DNA from 4 places in the Streptomyces sp. NPDC050388 genome. Region 1 is predicted to be linked to each of the others. Evidence: riboswitches for the same ligand, from Rfam matches in the RefSeq annotation. Region 1 holds a riboswitch; each other region holds the start of a gene.

What was found. Region 1 has a riboswitch for cyclic di-AMP ahead of AB0I73_RS24420 (M23 family metallopeptidase). Riboswitches for the same ligand answer to the same signal wherever they lie in the genome.
Positions count from the first base shown of each region.
Region 2: linked by a shared signal. The riboswitch ahead of AB0I73_RS05440 (transglycosylase SLT domain-containing protein) and the one ahead of AB0I73_RS24420 (M23 family metallopeptidase) in region 1 are both predicted to bind cyclic di-AMP.
Region 3: linked by a shared signal. The riboswitch ahead of AB0I73_RS26445 (transglycosylase family protein) and the one ahead of AB0I73_RS24420 (M23 family metallopeptidase) in region 1 are both predicted to bind cyclic di-AMP.
Region 4: linked by a shared signal. The riboswitch ahead of AB0I73_RS26960 (M23 family metallopeptidase) and the one ahead of AB0I73_RS24420 (M23 family metallopeptidase) in region 1 are both predicted to bind cyclic di-AMP.

Region 1 covers NZ_JBFAKH010000044.1:44,086-48,513, reverse strand. Annotated here, with positions in the region: gene AB0I73_RS24425 (PrsW family intramembrane metalloprotease) at 1-998, shown strand, start outside; gene AB0I73_RS24420 (M23 family metallopeptidase) at 1,063-2,097, opposite strand; cyclic di-AMP (ydaO/yuaA leader) riboswitch at 2,109-2,266, opposite strand; tRNA gene AB0I73_RS24415 (tRNA-Met) at 2,594-2,667, opposite strand; gene AB0I73_RS24410 (dihydrofolate reductase family protein) at 2,757-3,890, opposite strand; gene AB0I73_RS24405 (cation:proton antiporter) at 4,249-4,428, shown strand, end outside.
Region 2 covers NZ_JBFAKH010000006.1:157,697-162,124, forward strand. Annotated here, with positions in the region: gene AB0I73_RS05430 (GNAT family N-acetyltransferase) at 1-824, opposite strand, end outside; gene AB0I73_RS05435 (HAD family hydrolase) at 1,168-2,043, shown strand; gene AB0I73_RS05440 (transglycosylase SLT domain-containing protein) at 2,082-2,573, opposite strand; cyclic di-AMP (ydaO/yuaA leader) riboswitch at 2,586-2,749, opposite strand; gene AB0I73_RS05445 (polyprenyl synthetase family protein) at 3,380-4,390, shown strand.
Region 3 covers NZ_JBFAKH010000051.1:43,151-47,578, forward strand. Annotated here, with positions in the region: gene eno (phosphopyruvate hydratase) at 1-1,266, opposite strand, end outside; gene AB0I73_RS26445 (transglycosylase family protein) at 1,622-2,356, opposite strand; cyclic di-AMP (ydaO/yuaA leader) riboswitch at 2,361-2,528, opposite strand; gene AB0I73_RS26450 (transglycosylase family protein) at 2,734-3,729, opposite strand; gene AB0I73_RS26455 (cytochrome P450) at 4,065-4,428, opposite strand, start outside.
Region 4 covers NZ_JBFAKH010000053.1:39,586-44,013, forward strand. Annotated here, with positions in the region: gene AB0I73_RS26955 (HPr family phosphocarrier protein) at 1-214, shown strand, start outside; gene AB0I73_RS26960 (M23 family metallopeptidase) at 398-1,171, opposite strand; cyclic di-AMP (ydaO/yuaA leader) riboswitch at 1,180-1,349, opposite strand; gene AB0I73_RS26965 (pitrilysin family protein) at 1,557-2,960, opposite strand; gene AB0I73_RS26970 (pitrilysin family protein) at 2,957-4,345, opposite strand.

The sequences.
Region 1 (4,428 bases):
CGGACCCGTCCCGCGCCGACACCCTCGGTGCGACCGTCATAGCCCCCGTCGTGGAGGAGTCGGCGAAGGCGGCCGCCGTCCTGCTGGTCTTCCTCTTCCGCAGACGCGACTTCACCGGAATCCTCGACGGCGTGGTGACAGCCGGGATCACCGCCACCGGCTTCGCCTTCACCGAGAACATCCTCTACCTGGGCAACGCCTTCGGCACCGACCAGCTCACCGGCGGCAGCGGTGTCGCCTCCGTCACCGCGGCGACCTTCTTCGTCCGCGTCGTCATGTCGCCGTTCGCGCACCCGCTCTTCACCGTGCTCACCGGCATCGGCTTCGGCATCTCCGCGCTCGCCACCGAACGCCGGCGCCCGGGGCGCGTCCTGCCGCCCCTGGGCGGTCTGCTGCTCGCGATGGGCATGCACGCGCTGTGGAACGGCTCCTCGGTCCTCGGCGAGTACGGCTTCTTCGCCGTGTACGGGGCGTTCATGGTGCCGTCGTTCGGCCTGCTGACCTGGCTGGTGGTGTGGACGCGGCAGCGCGAGCTGCGGACCGTGCGCACGGAACTGCCCGTGTACGTCGCCGCCGGCTGGCTGACCCCGGCCCAGCCGTTCGCGCTCGGCTCGATGCGGGCCCGGCGCATCGCCCGGCGGTACGCGCGCCGGCACGGAGGCCGGGCGGCGGCACGGACGGTGGCGCGGTACGAGGCGTACGCCACGTCCCTGGCGTTCCTGCGGCACCGGGCACGCCGCGGCCGCGTGGGCACGGACTTCGCCGCACGGGAGGGGGAGCTGCTGCGGGAACTGTGGCGCCGCCGCGACGCGGCCCGCCCGGCCCTGGAGCACGCGGCCCGCGCCACCGCGCCGCCCGTGCCGCCCTGGCCTGTGTACGGCGCGTACGGCGTACACGGCGTGCACGGCGCGACGAGCCTCGCGTATGCCCCGTACCCCGCGCACCTCGGGCATTCCGCGTACCGTCCGAACCCGTACGCGTACCCGTACCACCCCTGAAACGCCTGACCGGCAGCCCTGACGTCGGGGGGTCGTCGTCAGGACTGCCGGGGCTGTGGTCGTCTCAGACGGTGAGGCCCTTCGACTGGAGCCAGGCCATCGGGTCGATGCCCGCGCCGGAGCCGGCGGTGTGGACCTCCAGGTGGAGGTGGGCGCCGGTGGAGTTGCCGGTGGAGCCGACACGGCCGATCACGTCGCCCGTGTTGACCTGCTGGCCGACGCTGACGTTGATGGAGGACTGGTGGGCGTACCAGATCTCGGTGCCGTCGTCGAGCGTCAACACGGTCTTGTAGCCGTAGGAGCCGTCCCAGCCGGCGGAGGTGATCGTGCCGGTGTGGACCGCCTTGATCAGCGTGCCCGTGGGGGCGGCGAAGTCCAGGCCGGTGTGCTGACCGGAGGACCAGTAGGCACCGGCCTGACCGAAGGTCGAGGAGACGGTGTACGAGGAGGTGGGCAGCGCGTACTGCCGGGCCAGCTCGGCGAGGCGCTCGGCCTCGGCCTTCTTCTTGGCCTCCTCCTCCGCCTTCCGCTTCGCCTCGGCGGCCTTCTCCTCCGCCTCCTTCTTCGCGGCGGCGGCCTTCTCCTTGGCCTCCTTCTCCGCGGCGGCGGCGGCCTCGGCGGCGGCCTTGTCCTCGGCCTGGCTCTGCTGCTGCTCGACCTGGGCCATGATCCGGGCGTGCAGCGCCTCGCCGGCGTCGGAGGCGCCCTGTTCGGTGGCCTCGTCGGCGACCACACCGATGTCGCTGAGCGCGGTGGCGGAGCCCTCGGGGGTTTCCTCGTCGGAGATGAGGGAACCGACAGAGGGAAGGTCCGGCATCGAGATCGAGACCGGCGGCTTGCCGGTCTGGGCGCTGGCCATGCCGCCACCGGCGACGGCGGCTATGACACCGACGCCCAGGACCGTGGAGCTGCGGGCGAGGCCTCCGCCGCGCTGCTTGCCGACGCGGTGCCGACCGCGCACGGGGCGGACGGACTCCTCGGTGGGGTTCCACTCCTCGAAGGGGCCCTCGGCGGGGCGGACACCGCCGTAGACGAAGGTGTCGCCGTCGTACTGGTTCGGCATGAAGGGGGCCTCGGGAGCAGGCCGGTTCGACGCCACGTGGGCGTACTCCTTTCCTTCCTTCTCGCCTACCGGGTTAGCTGACGGGTTCGGAGCAGGAAGGTCTCCTACGCGCGTATACCCTCCGTGTCTCCACGGGGGCATCCACGCGATTCACCCCAAGATGTTGGTTCCCCGGTTCCCTTGCGGGATTCGGCGCGTGCGCACGGAGCCGACTCGTGTGACGGCTGGGACGACCGCGCTGCGTTATCGAACGTTAATAGAGGTAGGGGTCGGATTCCAAGCCGTTCCTCTTGATCGTTAACGATTTCCGCACGGACTTAAGCGCCACGACCGGGCAAAAACGGGCGAGTTGACCGTGCCTCGCGCGTCACACCGAAACTGACGGTTTATCAGTTGTTATGCGCAGCGCGGTGGCCCGGTCACCCGGCGTCACAACGGCGTGGAGGGCGGGACGACAAGCCGGGACGACGGGGCGGAGGCCAAGAACGACCGAGGGCCGGAACCCTTTCGGATTCCGGCCCTCGGCCTTCAGTAGCGGGGACAGGATTTGAACCTGCGACCTCTGGGTTATGAGCCCAGCGAGCTACCGAGCTGCTCCACCCCGCGTCGTTGTGTCACCAGCATACGGCATGCGGGGGACACTCCGCACACTCCTTGTCGTCGCAGTCGTCGCAGTCGTCGCAGTCGCCGTCGCGTCACCGGCCGATCAGATGGCCGTTCGGCGCCGTGGCGGCCTCCTCGTGCTCGGGCAGCACGACGACCCGGGCGCCCCCGGCGGCCAGCACTCCGCTGCCGTCGGCGTCCGCCACGAAGGTGTCAGGCTCCCGCCAGGCGGTGACCACCCGCCGTACCCCCGCGTCCAGGATCAGCCGCGCACAGGGCGCCGGACGCGAGGCGCGGCGCGCGCAGGGTTCCAGGCTGGAGTACACGGTGGCGGTCGCGAGCCGCGGATCCGTGGGGTCGATCTTGGCGAGGGCGGCCTCCTCGGCGTGCACCACCGGGTCGCCGCCCTCCCGGGAGTGGCCGCGGGCCAGCTCGGTGCCGTCGGCCGCGACCACCACCGCACCCACGCTGAAGGCCGTCTCCGACGGCGGGCACTGAGCCGCCAGTTCGCAGGCGAGGGCCAGCCAGTGGTGGTCGGCGGCGGCGGGGAGCGGGCCGGTGCCGGGGGCGGTGGGCTCGTAGCGCATGAGGACGACGTCGCCGACCGGGCGGGTCTCCAGCAACCGCAGCCGGCCGCCCTGGTAGGCACCGGGGCCGAAGAGGCGGGCGGCCTCCGGGTCGCCGACGAAGAGCGGGGCGAGGACCAACTGGAGCTCGTCGGCAAGGCCCTGGGTGAGGAGCTGGGTGTGGATCAGGCCGCCGCCCTCCACCATGAGCCGCCGGACGCCGTACACGTCGTACAGGTGCGTGAGGAGCCGCCGCCAGTCGAGTGCGGCGCCGAGCGGCACGACGTCGGTGGCGAGGCCGTGCGCGCGGGCGCGCTCGGCACCCTCCTCGGTCGTGTAGAGGACCTTCTCCCCGCCGGTGTGCCAGAACCGCGCCGTCGGGTCCAGGTCGCCGGAGCCGCTGACGGTGACCTTCAGCGGGTACTCGGACCGGCCCTCGGCGACCCGGACGGCCCGCCGCTCGGACGAGTTGACCAGCAGGCGGGGGTTGTCGGCGCGGATCGTGCCGGCGCCGATCAGGATCGCGTCGACCGACGCCCGTACCTCGTCGACCCGGTCGAAGTCGGCCGGACTGGACAGCAGCAGCCGCTCGGGGCCGGTGTCGTCGAGGTAGCCGTCCAGGGAGACGGCGGCGGACAACAGGACGTACGGGTGGGGCATCTACGCGCTCCTGGGAGGACGGGAGTGCGGGAACCGCGGGAACCGCGGACCGCTGAACTGGTTCAAGTCTGACAACCGGATCGTGGAACGGGGCGAGCCCCTGTGAGGGTCGTCCCCCATCCCGTTTGGGTGGCACCACGGATGGTCATCGCGCGGGGGCGGATGTGAGCGTGGAAGCAACGTGAAAACGACATGGAAAGACGGGACGGACACGACGAAAACCCCGGACCCCTGTCCCGTGACGCACCGGCCGCAGCCCCGTATGGCGAAGAACCCCCATCAACGCGAAGGAGCGGTCCCCACTCGGCTCAGTCGATGAGATCACGCTCCGTTCCCGTGCTGTGGAAGGTGGTGACCCGTGGGACATGCCGACACACTGCTCGCCATGGGTGGCGCCTTCCTCGCCGCCGCTTTCCTCGCCCGCCTCGGCAGCCGGATCGGGCTGCCGACCATCCCCCTGTTCATGCTGGCCGGCATTCTGCTCGGCCCGCACACCCCGGGCCCGGTCCTGGTCGAGGACGCGCACGACTTCGGGATG
Region 2 (4,428 bases), on a different contig from region 1:
TCCGCCATGCGCAGATGCAGCACGAGCCCCGGCGAGTACTTCGCGAACTCCACGTCGTACGCAGGGAACCAGCAGGCCAGGACCGAGGCCGAGCGCAGGCCGAAGTGCGCGGCGACGGGGCGGTCCCCGGCGTACAGGACGGACAGCGTGCCCGTGCACTCCGGTGCCCGGGTCTCGGCCAGGCGGCCCACGAGCCGCGTGATCCACTCCTGCGCGAACCGGTCGCGCCGCCCGGTCCTGCGGTACTGGGCCGACTTCCACTCGATGAGAGCGCGCAGGGCGGCCGGTTCGCGTTCGTCGAAGACGAACCGCACCGGTCCGGCCGCCTGGCGGCCGAGCCTGCGCTCCTTGGCCAGTGTGGTCTTCAGGAACTTCGGCGACTGGGTGCGCAGTACGGACTCGTAGGTCTCGTAGCCCTTCTCCACGTCGATGACATAGGTGGCGTGCTCTTCGGCCGCGTGCGGGACGAACAGGGCCTGGCCCGCCTCCAGGTTGTCGAAGGCGAAGCTCGACACCGAGCAGGCGCGCAGCAGTTCACCGGTCTCCGGGGTGAGGCCCGGACGCAGGACGGCGCCCTGGCAGTCCGACACCCCGAGTCCGATCGCCCGGCCCTGCCCCAGCGCGCCCCGCTCGTAAGGCAGGAAGCCGGCCGGTTCGGCGGACGTCCCCTCGTACAGGACCGCCACCCGGGCCTGCGGCCGCACCCGGGACACGGCGGTGGCGAACTCCGGTTCCATGAAAGGGCTGCGTGGTGCGTCCGTCGCGGCGCGCAGCTCACGCCAGCGTTCCCGCTCCCCCTCGCCGAGCTCCTCGAGCCTCAGCACACGTGTGCGTCCACTGCTCACCTGACCCCCCGATCAAGTCCCCCCTGGACTCTTGGAAGGTACCGTTCGGGACCACCAGGACGGTAGGTAGCGGACCATGTTGTTGCCAAGTGGTGCAGAGGCCTTTAACAGGTCCGTACCCGGTGATGACGGAAGCGGCCGGGCGCGCGGTCGTGGCGGGCCGGGCGCGCGGTCGTGGGGGAGCGGTCGCGCGGTCGTGGGGGAGCGGTCGCGCGGCGACGGCCCGGTGGTGGGGCGCGAAGGATAAGGGGTGCGGGCGTACGGACGGAGACGTTCCGGGCGGGGGTGAGTCGGGTGGGCGTGGTGTCCGTATTCTCTGATCATGGCCGCACCCACCGATTGTTCACTCATCGCCACCGACCTGGACGGGACGCTGCTGCGCGGCGACGACTCTCTCTCCGACCGGTCTCTCGCCGCACTGGCACTGGCGACGCGGGCCGGTGCCCGGCATCTCGTGGTGACGGGCCGCCCGGCGCCCGGAGTGCGGCCGCTCCTGGACAGGCTGGGGAGCACGGAGCTCGCGGTGTGCGGACAGGGCGCGCAGGTGTACGACGCCGGCGCGAACCGGCTGCTCCACTCCGTCACGCTGGACCGGGAACTGGCGGAGACCGCGCTCGGCAAGATCGAGGCCGAGGTGGGGGAGGTGTACGCCGCGGTCGACCAGGACGGGATCGACGGACTCACCCTGATCGAGCCGGGCTATCGGATGCCGCACCCGACGCTGCCCGCCGTGCGGATCGGGCGACGGGACGATCTGTGGGTCCTGCCGATCACCAAGGTGCTGTTGCGTCACCCCTTCCTGAGTGACGACGAGTTGGCGGCGACGGCGCGTTCGGTGGTCGGTTCGCTGGCCACGGTCACCATGTCGGGACCGGGCACCGTGGAGCTCCAGCCGTGCGGTGTCACCAAGGCGACGGGGCTGGCACTGGCCGCCGAGCACCTGGGGCTGAGCCGGGAACGGACCGTCGCCTTCGGCGACATGCCCAATGACATCCCGATGTTCCACTGGGCGGCCCACGGCGTCGCCATGGCCAACGCGCATCCCGAGCTGAAGGCGGTGGCCGACGAGATCACCACGACGAACGAGGACGACGGCGTGGCCGTCGTCCTCGAGCGGTTGTTCGGCGGAGCGGACGGGGCGGGGCGGGACGGCACGCGCCCCGACACGTGCCGTCCCGGCCTCAGCCCCGAGGGGTGAACCCGTGGGCCGGGTGTGCCCCGGTGCGCCCGGACGTCTCAGTAGGCGCCGAAGACGTTGTCGATCGAGCCGTAGCGGTCCGCCGCGTAGTTGCAGGCCGCCGTGATGTTCGCGACCGGGTCGAACGGGTCGAAGGCCGTGCCGGGCACGTGGTACGCCTGGAAGGTCGGGTCGATGACCTGCAGCAGGCCCTTCGACGGGGTGCCGGCGACGGCGTTGGAGTCCCACAGGTTGATGGCCTGCGGGTTGCCGGAGGACTCGCGCATGATGTTGCGGTGGATGGAGTCGTAGCTGCCGGGGATGCCGTGCTGCGCCATGATCGACAGCGACTCGCGGATCCAGCCGTCGAGGTTGTCCGGGTACGCCGTCTCGGTGCCGGCGGTGGCCGGGGCGGACGACACGGGGGTGGCGGGAGCGGCGGAGGCGCTGGTGGCGCCGAACACCGGAAGGGCGATCGCGGCCACGCCGGCGACGGCGAGGGAGCGGACGAGGCGGGTGCGGCCGAAGCGGCGCTGACCGGATGCGGGCATGGCGGGCATGTGTGCGTTCCTCTCCTACGCCTACGAGGTGAGCTGTCGGGTTCGGGCGGGAGAGTGCCCGGCCGCGCCCCTGAGGGCATGGCTTCACCCCGAGCCGTCCCGGTGCGAACCGGTCCGGCGACTTACCTGGGTCCCCCGCTCCTGCCGTGCGTGAGTGAGTTGATCGACGGGTGGCGCGGGCGGCGGCAGGATTCGGCGTCCGCCCGACAGGCCGGGAACGTATGCGAGAGCACATGTCAGGAACAAGTGCGAGCGTCACGTATGACGCCGTTTGATCTTGTCTTGGGCTATTTGGGGTACTTGATCCTTTGCGAGTGTCAACGGTCAACTCGCTTTCAGCGCAAGGGAGGACGCCCGCGCGGTGAGTCGCGAACGTGCCGGGATGTGCGTGACCGACCTCACTGGCCGCATCGTGCGGGAGCATTTGCCGTCAACGGGGATTCGTTTGACAATTGCGGCGAATCGGGCAGCGGGGCGGGCAGGATGGATCGGGTGTCGGGATGTGGCTCGGCGCACGCCCGGCGCGAGGGCGGGAAACGTCCGGAAAGTTGGCAAATGTCCACTGCTGTCAACTGATCGGAAACGATCTGATGGTGATCCGATATCGGAGGGCGCCGTGAGGTGCCGTCCGCGCGTGCTGGGGTGAGTTTGGGGAATGTGGGTGCTGGCGGTGATCGAAACATGACCGGATACGCTGACTCGAGTGATGTCAGCGACCCATCGACAACCAGCGACCCATCGGTAGACGGTGCAAGACGTCTGAGCGCCAGTGGACACCAGCAGACAGGAGACCCCTCGTGACCGTCGTCGGGCCATTCGGGCTGAGCGTGCGGGACCAGGCTCTGGAAGCCGATGTCCGGGCCGGGATGACGGCTGTCGAGGAAGGGCTGCTCGAGGCCACCAAGAGTGAGGTCCCCTTCATCACGGGTGCCGCTCAGCACCTGGTACGGGCCGGCGGCAAGCGGTTCCGGCCGCTGCTCGTGATGCTCGCCGCCCAGTTCGGCGACCCCTACGCGCCCGGCGTCGTGCCGTCCGCCGTGGTCGTGGAGCTGACCCACCTGGCCACGCTGTACCACGACGACGTGATGGACGACGCGGGTGTGCGGCGCGGGGTGCCCAGTGCGAACACCCGCTGGGGCAACTCCGTCGCGGTCCTCACCGGCGACTTCCTCTTCGCGCGCGCCTCGCACATCCTGGCCGACCTCGGGCCGGAGGCCGTACGGGTACAGGCGGAGGCGTTCGAGCGGCTGGTCTCCGGTCAGATCCTGGAGACCGCGGGGCCGCAGGACGGCCGCGACCCGGTCGACCACTACCTGGACGTCCTGGGCGGCAAGACCGGCTCACTGGTCGCCGTCTCGTGCCGGTTCGGCGCCATGATGGCCGGCGCGGACGACCCGGTCGTGGACGTGCTGACCCAGTACGGCGAGCGGCTCGGGATCGCCTTCCAGCTCGCCGACGACGTGCTGGACATCGCCTCCGACTCCCACGAGTCCGGCAAGACCCCGGGCACCGATCTGCGCGAGGGCATTCCGACCCTGCCCGTGCTGCGGCTGCGCGAGCGAGCGGCCCGGCTGGGCCTGCCCGAGGACATCGCGCTGTGCGAGCTGCTGGACTCCGACCTCAGCGACGACGGCCGGCACGCCGAGGCACTGCGACTGCTGCGCGCACACCCCGCGCTGGAGCAGGCCCGCCGGGACACCGTGCGCTATGCGCAGGAGGCGCGCGCGGTGCTGGCCCCGCTGCCGGAGTGCGAATCGAAGACGGCCCTGGTCGAACTGTGCGACGCGGTGGTGCACCGGGCCGGCTGACCCGCCCGCCGCCTCCCCGACCCCTACTGGTCGGGGGA
Region 3 (4,428 bases), on a different contig from region 1:
CGGGAAGGCGCTGCGGCCCGCGTACACCGCGGCGTCGTCGAGGATCTCCTCGATGCGCAGCAGCTGGTTGTACTTGGCCACGCGCTCGGAGCGGGCCGGGGCGCCGGTCTTGATCTGGCCGCAGTTGGTGGCGACGGCCAGGTCGGCGATGGTGACGTCCTCGGTCTCGCCGGAGCGGTGCGACATCATGCACTTGAAGCCGCTGCGCTGGGCCAGCTCGACGGCGTCCAGGGTCTCGGTCAGCGAGCCGATCTGGTTCACCTTCACCAGCAGCGCGTTGGCGGCGCCGTCCTCGATGCCGCGGGCCAGGCGCTCCGGGTTGGTGACGAACAGGTCGTCGCCGACGATCTGGACCTTGTCGCCGAGCTTGTCGGTGAGGGCCTTCCAGCCGGCCCAGTCGTCCTCGAACAGCGGGTCCTCGATGGAGACGAGCGGGTAGTCCGCGACGAGCCCCTCGTAGTACTCCGTCATCTCGGCGGCGGAGCGCTCCTTGCCCTCGAAGAGGTACACGCCGTTCTTGTAGAACTCGGAGGCGGCGACGTCGAGCGCGAGGGCGATCTGCTCGCCCGGGGCGTAACCGGCTTCCTTGATGGCCTCGAGGATGAGGTCGAGGGCCTCGCGGTTGGAGCCGAGGTTCGGGGCGAAGCCGCCCTCGTCACCGAGGCCGGTGGACAGGCCGCGGTTCTTCAGCACCTTCTTCAGGGTGTGGTAGACCTCGGTGCCCCAGCGCAGGGCCTCGGAGAAGGACTCCGCGCCGATCGGGGCGATCATGAACTCCTGGATGTCCACATTGGAGTCCGCGTGCGAGCCGCCGTTGAGGATGTTCATCATCGGCACCGGCAGCAGGTGCGCGTTGGGTCCGCCCAGGTAGCGGAAGAGGGGCAGGTCGCTGGCCTCGGAGGCGGCGTGGGCGACGGCCAGGGAGACACCGAGGATGGCGTTGGCGCCGAGGGAGCCCTTGTTGTCGGTGGCGTCCAGGTCGAACATCGCCTGGTCGATCAGGCGCTGCTCGGTGGCGTCGTAGCCGACGAGCTCCGGGCCGATCTGCTCGATGACGGCCAGGACGGCCTTCTCCACTCCCTTGCCCTGGTAACGGTCGGGGTCGCCGTCACGGAGTTCGATGGCCTCGAAGGCGCCGGTGGAGGCGCCGGACGGGACGGCGGCACGACCCGTGCTGCCGTCGTCGAGGCCGACCTCGACCTCGACGGTGGGGTTGCCTCGGGAGTCCAGGATTTCCCGGGCTACGACGACGTCGATGGACGGCACGAGCATCTCCTTCATGGATGTGACGCGGATCAGCCGGGCCGCGGGGGCCCTGCGGGACGAGCCTATCCGGCTCCGGGCGATCGGCCATCCGGTCGGCCGCCCCTCGGACGGAACCGAGAGTAAATTGTTTCCGAACGGAACAAAGACGGGCCCGGAAACCGGGACCACCCTCGCACCCTCCGGTGGGCACCGAGCACCGGACACCGGAAAGGTCCCCCATGTACGGAAAAGCCCCGCCCCGGTGCGTACGGGGAACACGCACCGGGGCGGGGAGCCCCCGCGGGGACGGGGGAGGCCCCGTGGGGACGGGGAGGGAACTCCGTGGGGACGGAGCCCTGAGCCTGCGGCCGCCGCCTTACTTCAGGTGCAGCTGCTGGCCCGGGTAGATGAGGTCGGCGTCCTCGACGATGTCGTCGTTCAGCTCGAACAGCTTGTTCCAGCCGCCCTTGACGCCGTGCTCCTCGGCGATCGAGCTGAGGGTGTCGCCCTTGACGACCTTGTACTCGCCGTCGCCCTTCTCGACCTTCTCGCCGGTCGGGGTGGTGACGGTCTTCTTCTCGGCGACCGGACGCTCGTCGGAGCGGGAGGCCTTCTGCTCGGTGGAGCGCTCGGGGGCGGAGCCGGTGCTCTGCTCCTGGGTGTTCTGCTTCTGGGTGCTCTGCGAGGAACCGTTGTTCTGGTTCCCGGTGCTCTGACCGGCGCCGCCACCGGTGTAGGCGGCGTTGGACAGGCCCTTGCCGCAGACCGGCCAGGCGCCCTTGCCCTGACCCGCGAGGACCTTCTCGGCTATCTCGATCTGCTGGGCCTTGCTGGCCCGGTCGGCGGTGGCGGCGTACTGCGTGCCGCCGTAGCCGGCCCAGGTGGAGGCGGAGAACTGCAGACCGCCGTAGTAGCCGTTGCCGGTGTTGATGGACCAGTTGCCGCCGGACTCGCACTGGGCGACGGTGTCCCACTCGGAGGCGGTGGCGGCGGAAGCGTTGCCGGCCGCCATCAGCGGGGCGGCGACGGCGGCACCGGTGACGCCTGCGACGGCGATGACCCGGGTGGCCTTGGACGGACGACGGTGCTTGCCCTTGCCGGAAAACAGCATGGAAGGATCCCCTCACCGACGCCTACGAGGTGAGCTGTCGGGTTCGGGCCGGTTGAGTTGCCCGGCCGCGTCCCTCACGGGACGCGGCTTCACCCCTAGCCGATCCGGCGTCAATCACCGGATGCGGCGCCTACCTTGGTTCCCCCGCTCCTGCCTACGGCGCATGACGCGACGACTGTTCCCGTGCTGCCACTGGCAGGATTCGGCGTGGCGGCAGCCGGGGCCCGCGGTGGCGAGCGGTCCTGACGGTAGACACGCGCGCTGCGGATAATCAAAGACGATCAGGGCTTCTGAGACCTATCTCTCATCGCCTTTATAACGGACATTCAGCGCGAAACGTGACCTCAACTGCCGCCACCGCCGCACCTTTTCGAATGTCAGCCTTCGTCCGATCCGAACCCGAACGCAAGCGTCTGACCGGGAAGGATGAGACCGGAACCCGCCGCCCCCGCACCCTCGCCGCCCCCGCTGTACTGGGCGAGCCACCCGCCGCCGAGCGCAAGGGAGTCGGCGGCGGCCGAGGAGCCGCCTCCGGTGCCCGCGGGGGCCCTGTCGGCCGGGGACGAGACGTCGAGGCCGCGCGAGAAGCCGAGACCGCCGCGCGAGGCGTGCCGGCCGGAGGCTCCGGACTCGCGGTCCTCGCGCACCTCCTCCTCGGCGCTGGCGCCGCGGTGGCGGCCGGTGGGGGCCTCAATCGCGGACGCGTCCGAAGAACCCGCCTTCTGCCCCGACTTGCCCGAGTCGCCCCCCTCGGCGGAGGCCGAGGCGGAGGGAGAAGCGGAAGCGGAGGGAGAGGTGCCGGACTCGGCGTCCGAACCGCCGGACTTGGACGCTTCACCCGCCTTTTCCCCCTTATCACCCTCAGCACCCTTACTGCCCTTGTTGTCCGATGAGGCGTCGGAGGACTGCGAGGGCGACGGAGTGGCGGAGCTTCCGGTGCCGGACGAGTCGTACGACGAGCCGCCGTCCGCGCCGGTGTCCGCACCGGCCTTGCCCGAGTCGGCGTTCAGACCCGACAGCAGGCCGCAGGCCCGCCACGCGCCGACCCCCTGGTCGGCGAGGATCTTCTCGGCCACGGCTATCTGCTGGCCGCGGCTGGCCTGGTCGGCGCTGGACGCGTAGTCGAGGCCGCCGTACTTCTCCCAGTCCGCCTGGGTCAACTGCAGGCCGCCGTAGTAGCCGTTGCCGGAGTTCTGGCTCCATGAGCCACCGGACTCGCACTCCGCGACCCGGTTCCAGGTCGAGCCCTCGGCCGCACTGGCACCGCCGGCCCCGAGAAGCGGAATCGCGATGGCTGAGCCGGTCACTCCGGCAGCGACGACGAGAGCCGGAGCCTGGCGGGGGCGACGGTGACGACCGTTCCCGGAGAGCATGCGGAGACCTTTCGCAGGAAAACAGTTACCCGCACGGCGAGTCGAACTGCGCAGCTGTGCAACCGAGGCACCGTGCTTGATGGGTGAACGTAGCCGCAGACAATCACTTGTCACAAGTTCATGCCGCGCAGATCACACGAAGATCACAGAGCTGACCGGGCGTCATGTCCGCGCCGCTCCACCGACGATGCGACGGACCGTGCCCGAAGGGGTCCCGACCGTCACTTCGGAGGCGTACGGAGGCCGCACAAAGGCCACTTCGACGGCAATCCGGCGGTCGTCACGGGCCCGTCCGGCGAGTCGCTTCGGCAGACCTTCGGCGGCCGTGCGGTGGGTCACTTCGGCCGTGGGCTGAATTCCACCGGCAGGGTCCGCAGTCCGCGCATGATGAGCCCGCCGCGCCAGCGCAGTTCGGCCGGATCCGACGCGAGCCCGATGTCCGGCAGCCGGGTCAGCAGCGTGGCGAGCGCGGTCTGGCCCTCCAGCCGGGCCAGCGGGGCGCCCAGGCAGTAGTGGATGCCGTGGCCGTACCCCAGATGCTGGTTGTCCCGCCGTGCGAGGTCGAGCACGTCGGGATCGGCGAACCGCTCCGGGTCGCGGTCCGCGGCGGCCAGGACGACGAGGACCGGGTCGCCGGCCGCGATGTGCTGCCCGCCGAGGGTGAGCGCCTCGGTGGCGAACCGCCAGGTGGCCAGCTCC
Region 4 (4,428 bases), on a different contig from region 1:
CCGAGCCGCCACGGCCGCAGGCGTCCCGGTGACGATCGCCAAGGCCGACGGCAACCCCGTCAACGCGGCCTCCATGCTGGCCGTCCTGGGCCTGGGCGCCCAGGGCGGCGAGGAGATCGTCCTCGCTTCCGACGCCGAGGGCGCCGACGCCGCCCTGGACCGTCTGGCGAAGCTGGTCTCCGAGGGTCTCGAGGAGCTCCCCGAGACCGTCTGACGAGTTCTCCGGTTTCTCCGGCAGCGAGTGGAGCCGCGTCGCCCTTTCCGGGCGGCGCGGCTCCGTCCTTTCGGGAAGGACCCCGCGCCCGTGGACATCCGGCCGCTCGGCACGCGAAGAGCCCCGGCTCGGGAGCCGAGCCGGGGCGTCGGGGTGCGCGCTTCGGGCCGGAAGCGCCTCGGGTCAGAGGTTCACGCCGTGCGCGCGGAGGTAGGCGACCGGGTCGATGTCGGAGCCGTACTCGGCGGTCGTACGGGCCTCGAAGTGCAGATGCGCGCCGGTGACGTTGCCGGTGGCACCGGAGAGGCCGATCCGCTGTCCCGGGGTGACCCGCTGTCCCACCGAGACGGCGACGGACGACAGGTGGCCGTACTGGGTGTAGGTGCCGTCGTGCATCTTGATGACGACCTGGTTGCCGTAGGCGCCGCCCCAGCCGGCCTCCACGACGGTGCCCGTGCCGACCGAGAGCACGGGGGTGCCGCTCGCGGCGTGGAAGTCGACACCGGTGTGGCTGCCGGAGGACCAGACGGCGCCGCCGGACAGGTAACCGGTCGAGACGTAGGAACCCGCGATCGGCGACACGAAGGTGGTGAGGCGCTTGCGCTCGGCCTCCCGCGCGGCACGCTCCTCGGCCTCGCGGGCCCTCTCGGCCTCCTCGGCCGCCCTCTCCCGTGCGGCCTCCTCCGCGGCCTCGCGCGCGGCGTCCCGGGCCGCTTCCCGCGCGGCCTCGTGCTGGGCGGCCGCCTGGGCGTCGACCCGTGCGGCGACCTCCTCGCCCATGGCGATGACGGGGGTCAGGCCGGTCTGCTGCGCTGCGGGACCGGCGGCGGACGCCGTGGTCGCGAGGGAGCCGACCACGCCGGTGGTGGTGAGGGCCGCGACGCCCGCCGCCCTGGCGGTGCCGCGGTGCATGCGGCCGGGACGACGGTGCTTCCCGGAGGCGCGTGTGAACGCCATGGAGTGGGTGGTCCTTTCCTTCCCTCGCCTACCGGGTTAGCTGAAGGGTTCGGAGCAGGAAGGTCTCCTACGGGCCCCTCGCGACAGGCGCGGGCGTCCGATTCACCCCAGGGACTGCACGACGGGGTCCCCGGCTCCCCCCGGCTCGCGCCGTACGGGGACTCGGCGATGGCTGTCCGGTGCCGCGGGTGCGGCGCACTGCCCGACGAACAGCCCGGATGACGCTAAGCGGGGCGTCTTCCCATCCCCAAACGGATCCCGCCTTCTGTAGCGCATCCCACAGGGCAGACAGGACCTCTCCACCCCAATCCGGGCACAGGCGGGCCCTGGTGGCTCTCGTGCCACCAGGGCCCGCACGCGCGTGCGCTCCGCTTGCGCGCGCCGGCTACTCGGCGGGCACGACCGTGACCTCGCCGATGCCGAGCGCCTCGACGGGCGCCTTGATCTGCGCCGCGTCGCCGACCAGGACGGTCACGAGGCGGTCCACCGGGAAGGCGTTCACCACGGCCGCGGTGGCCTCCACGGTGCCGGTGGTGGCGAGCCGGCGGTACAGCTCGGCCTGGTAGTCGTCGGCCAGGTGCTGCTCCACCTGGTCGGCCAGGGTGCCGGCGACGGCCGAGGCGGTCTCGTACTTGAGCGGCGCGACCCCCACCAGGTTCTGCACGGCGACGTCACGCTCGGCGTCCGTGAGGCCTTCCGCGGCGAGCGTGCGCAGCACCGTCCACAGGTCCTCGAGCGCGGGCCCGGTGTTGGGGGTGTCGACGGAGCCGCTGATGGCGAGCATGGCCGCGCCCGTGGCCCCTCCGGAGGAGGAAGGGGGCGCGGACCTCAGGACCTGGCCGAACGACCGTACGCCGTAGGTGTAGCCCTTCTCCTCGCGCAGGACGCGGTCCAGGCGGGAGGTGAGGGTGCCGCCGAGGCAGTAGGTGCCGAGCACCTGCGCGGGCCACACGCGGTCGTGCCGGTCCGCTCCGACCCGGCCGATCAGCAGCTGCGTCTGCACGGCGCCGGGGCGGTCCACGATGACGACCCGGCCGGTGTCGTCGGCGACGATCGGCGGAACGGGCCGCGGCTCGGCTGCCGATCCGGTCCAGGAGCCGAGGGTGTCACCGAGCAGCTCGTCCAGGTCGATGCCGGTGAGGTCACCGACGACCACCGCGGTGGCGGTCGCGGGACGGACGTGCTTCTCGTGGAAGGCGCGTACGGCCGACGAGTCGATGCCGGCCACCGTCTCCTCGGTGCCCTGCCGCGGGCGGGACATCCGCGAAGCCGCCGGGAACAGCTCCTTGGAGAGTTCCTTGGCGGCACGACGGGAGGGGTTGGCCAGCTCGTGCGGGATCTCGTCGAGACGGTTGCGGACGAGGCGTTCGACCTCGCTGTCGGCGAACGCGGGCGCCCTGAGGGCGTCGGCGAGCAGCCCGAGCCCCTTGGCGAGCCGTGAGGCCGGCACCTCGAGGCTCAGGCGCACGCCGGGGTGGTCGGCGTAGGCGTCCAGGGTGGCGCCGCAGCGCTCCAGTTCGGCGGCGAACTCCTCGGCGGAGTGCTTGTCGGTGCCCTCGGAGAACGCCCTCGCCATGATCGTGGCGACACCGTCGAGGCCGTCGGGCTCGGCCTCCAGGGGCGCGTCGAGCAGCACCTCGACCGCGACGATCTGCTGGCCGGGACGGTGGCAGCGCAGGACGGTCAGACCGTTGCCGAGCGTGGTGCGCTCGGGGGCCGGGAAGGCCCAGGGCTTGGCCTCGCCCGCCTGCGGCTGGGGGTGGAAGTCCATCGTGGCAAGCTCGGTCACTTCGCCGTCTCCTCGTTCTCGTCGGTGCCGGCGGCCGCGGCTTCTTCGGTTCCGGAGGCCGCTGCTTCTTCGGACTCCCCTGCCTCGGGGGCGACGGGCTCATAGACGAGCACCGCGCGGTTGTCCGGGCGCAGGCGGGCCTCGGCGACCTCCCGGACGTCCTCGGCGGTCACGTCGAGGATGCGCCCGACGGCGGTGAGGGCGAGCTGCGGGTCGCCGAACAGGACGGCGTACCGGCACAGTTCGTCGGCCCGGCCGGCGACGGTGCTGAGCCGGTCCAGCCACTCGCGCTCCAACTGGGCCTGGGCGCGCTCCATCTCCTCGGCCGTGGGGCCCTCCTCGGCGAACCGGGTGAGCTCCTCGTCGATCGCCGCCTCGATGACCGGCACCTCCACGTCGCCGGACGCCTTCACGTCCAGCCAGCCCAGGGAGGGCGCCCCGGCCAGCCGGAGCAGGCCGAATCCGGCCGCCACGGCCGTACGGTCCCGGCGCACCAGCCGGTTGTAGAGCCGGGAGGACTCGCCGCCGCCGAGGACGGTGAGCGCCAGGTCCGCGGCGTCGCTCGCGCGCGTGCCGTCCTCGGGCAGCCGGTAGGCGGCCATCAGCGCACGCGCGGGGACCTCCTCCTCGACGAGCTCACGCAGCTCCTCGCCGATGATCTCGGGCAGCGAGCCGTCGCGGGGCTCGGGCTTGCCGTCGTGGGAGGGGATGGAGCCGAAGTACTTCTCGATCCAGGCGAGCGTCTGCTCCGGGTCGATGTCACCGACGACGGAGAGCACGGCGTTGTTCGGCGCGTAGTACGTGCGGAAGAAGGCGCGGGCGTCCTCCAGGGTGGCCGCGTCCAGGTCCGCCATCGAGCCGATGGGCGTGTGGTGGTACGGGTGGCCGTCCGGGAAGGCGAGGGCGGTCAGCTTCTCGAAGGCCGTGCCGTAGGGGACGTTGTCGTAGCGCTGGCGGCGCTCGTTCTTGACGACGTCCCGCTGGTTCTCCATGGACTCCTCGTCCAGGGCGGCCAGCAGGGAGCCCATGCGGTCGGCCTCGAGCCAGAGGGCGAGCTCCAACTGGTGGGCGGGCATGGTCTCGAAGTAGTTGGTCCGCTCGAAGCTGGTGGTGCCGTTGAGCGAGCCTCCGGCGCCCTGGACCAACTCGAAGTGTCCGTTGCCCTTCACCTGCCCGGACCCCTGGAACATCAGGTGCTCGAAAAGGTGAGCCAGGCCGGTGCGTCCCTTGACTTCGTGGCGCGAGCCGACGTCGTACCAGAGGCACACCGCCGCGACGGGGGTCAGGTGGTCCTCGGAGAGCACCACGCGCAGGCCGTTGGCCAAACGGTGCTCGGTCGCTGTCAGGCCCCCGGAGCCTGCCTGGGCTGTGGCCGTGTGACCCATGGGCATGTACGTCCCTTCGATCGCGGAGGCGGTCGCCGCATCCGCCGTTTGTGCCGGTCCTGCCACTGTATGCAAGCGTCCGG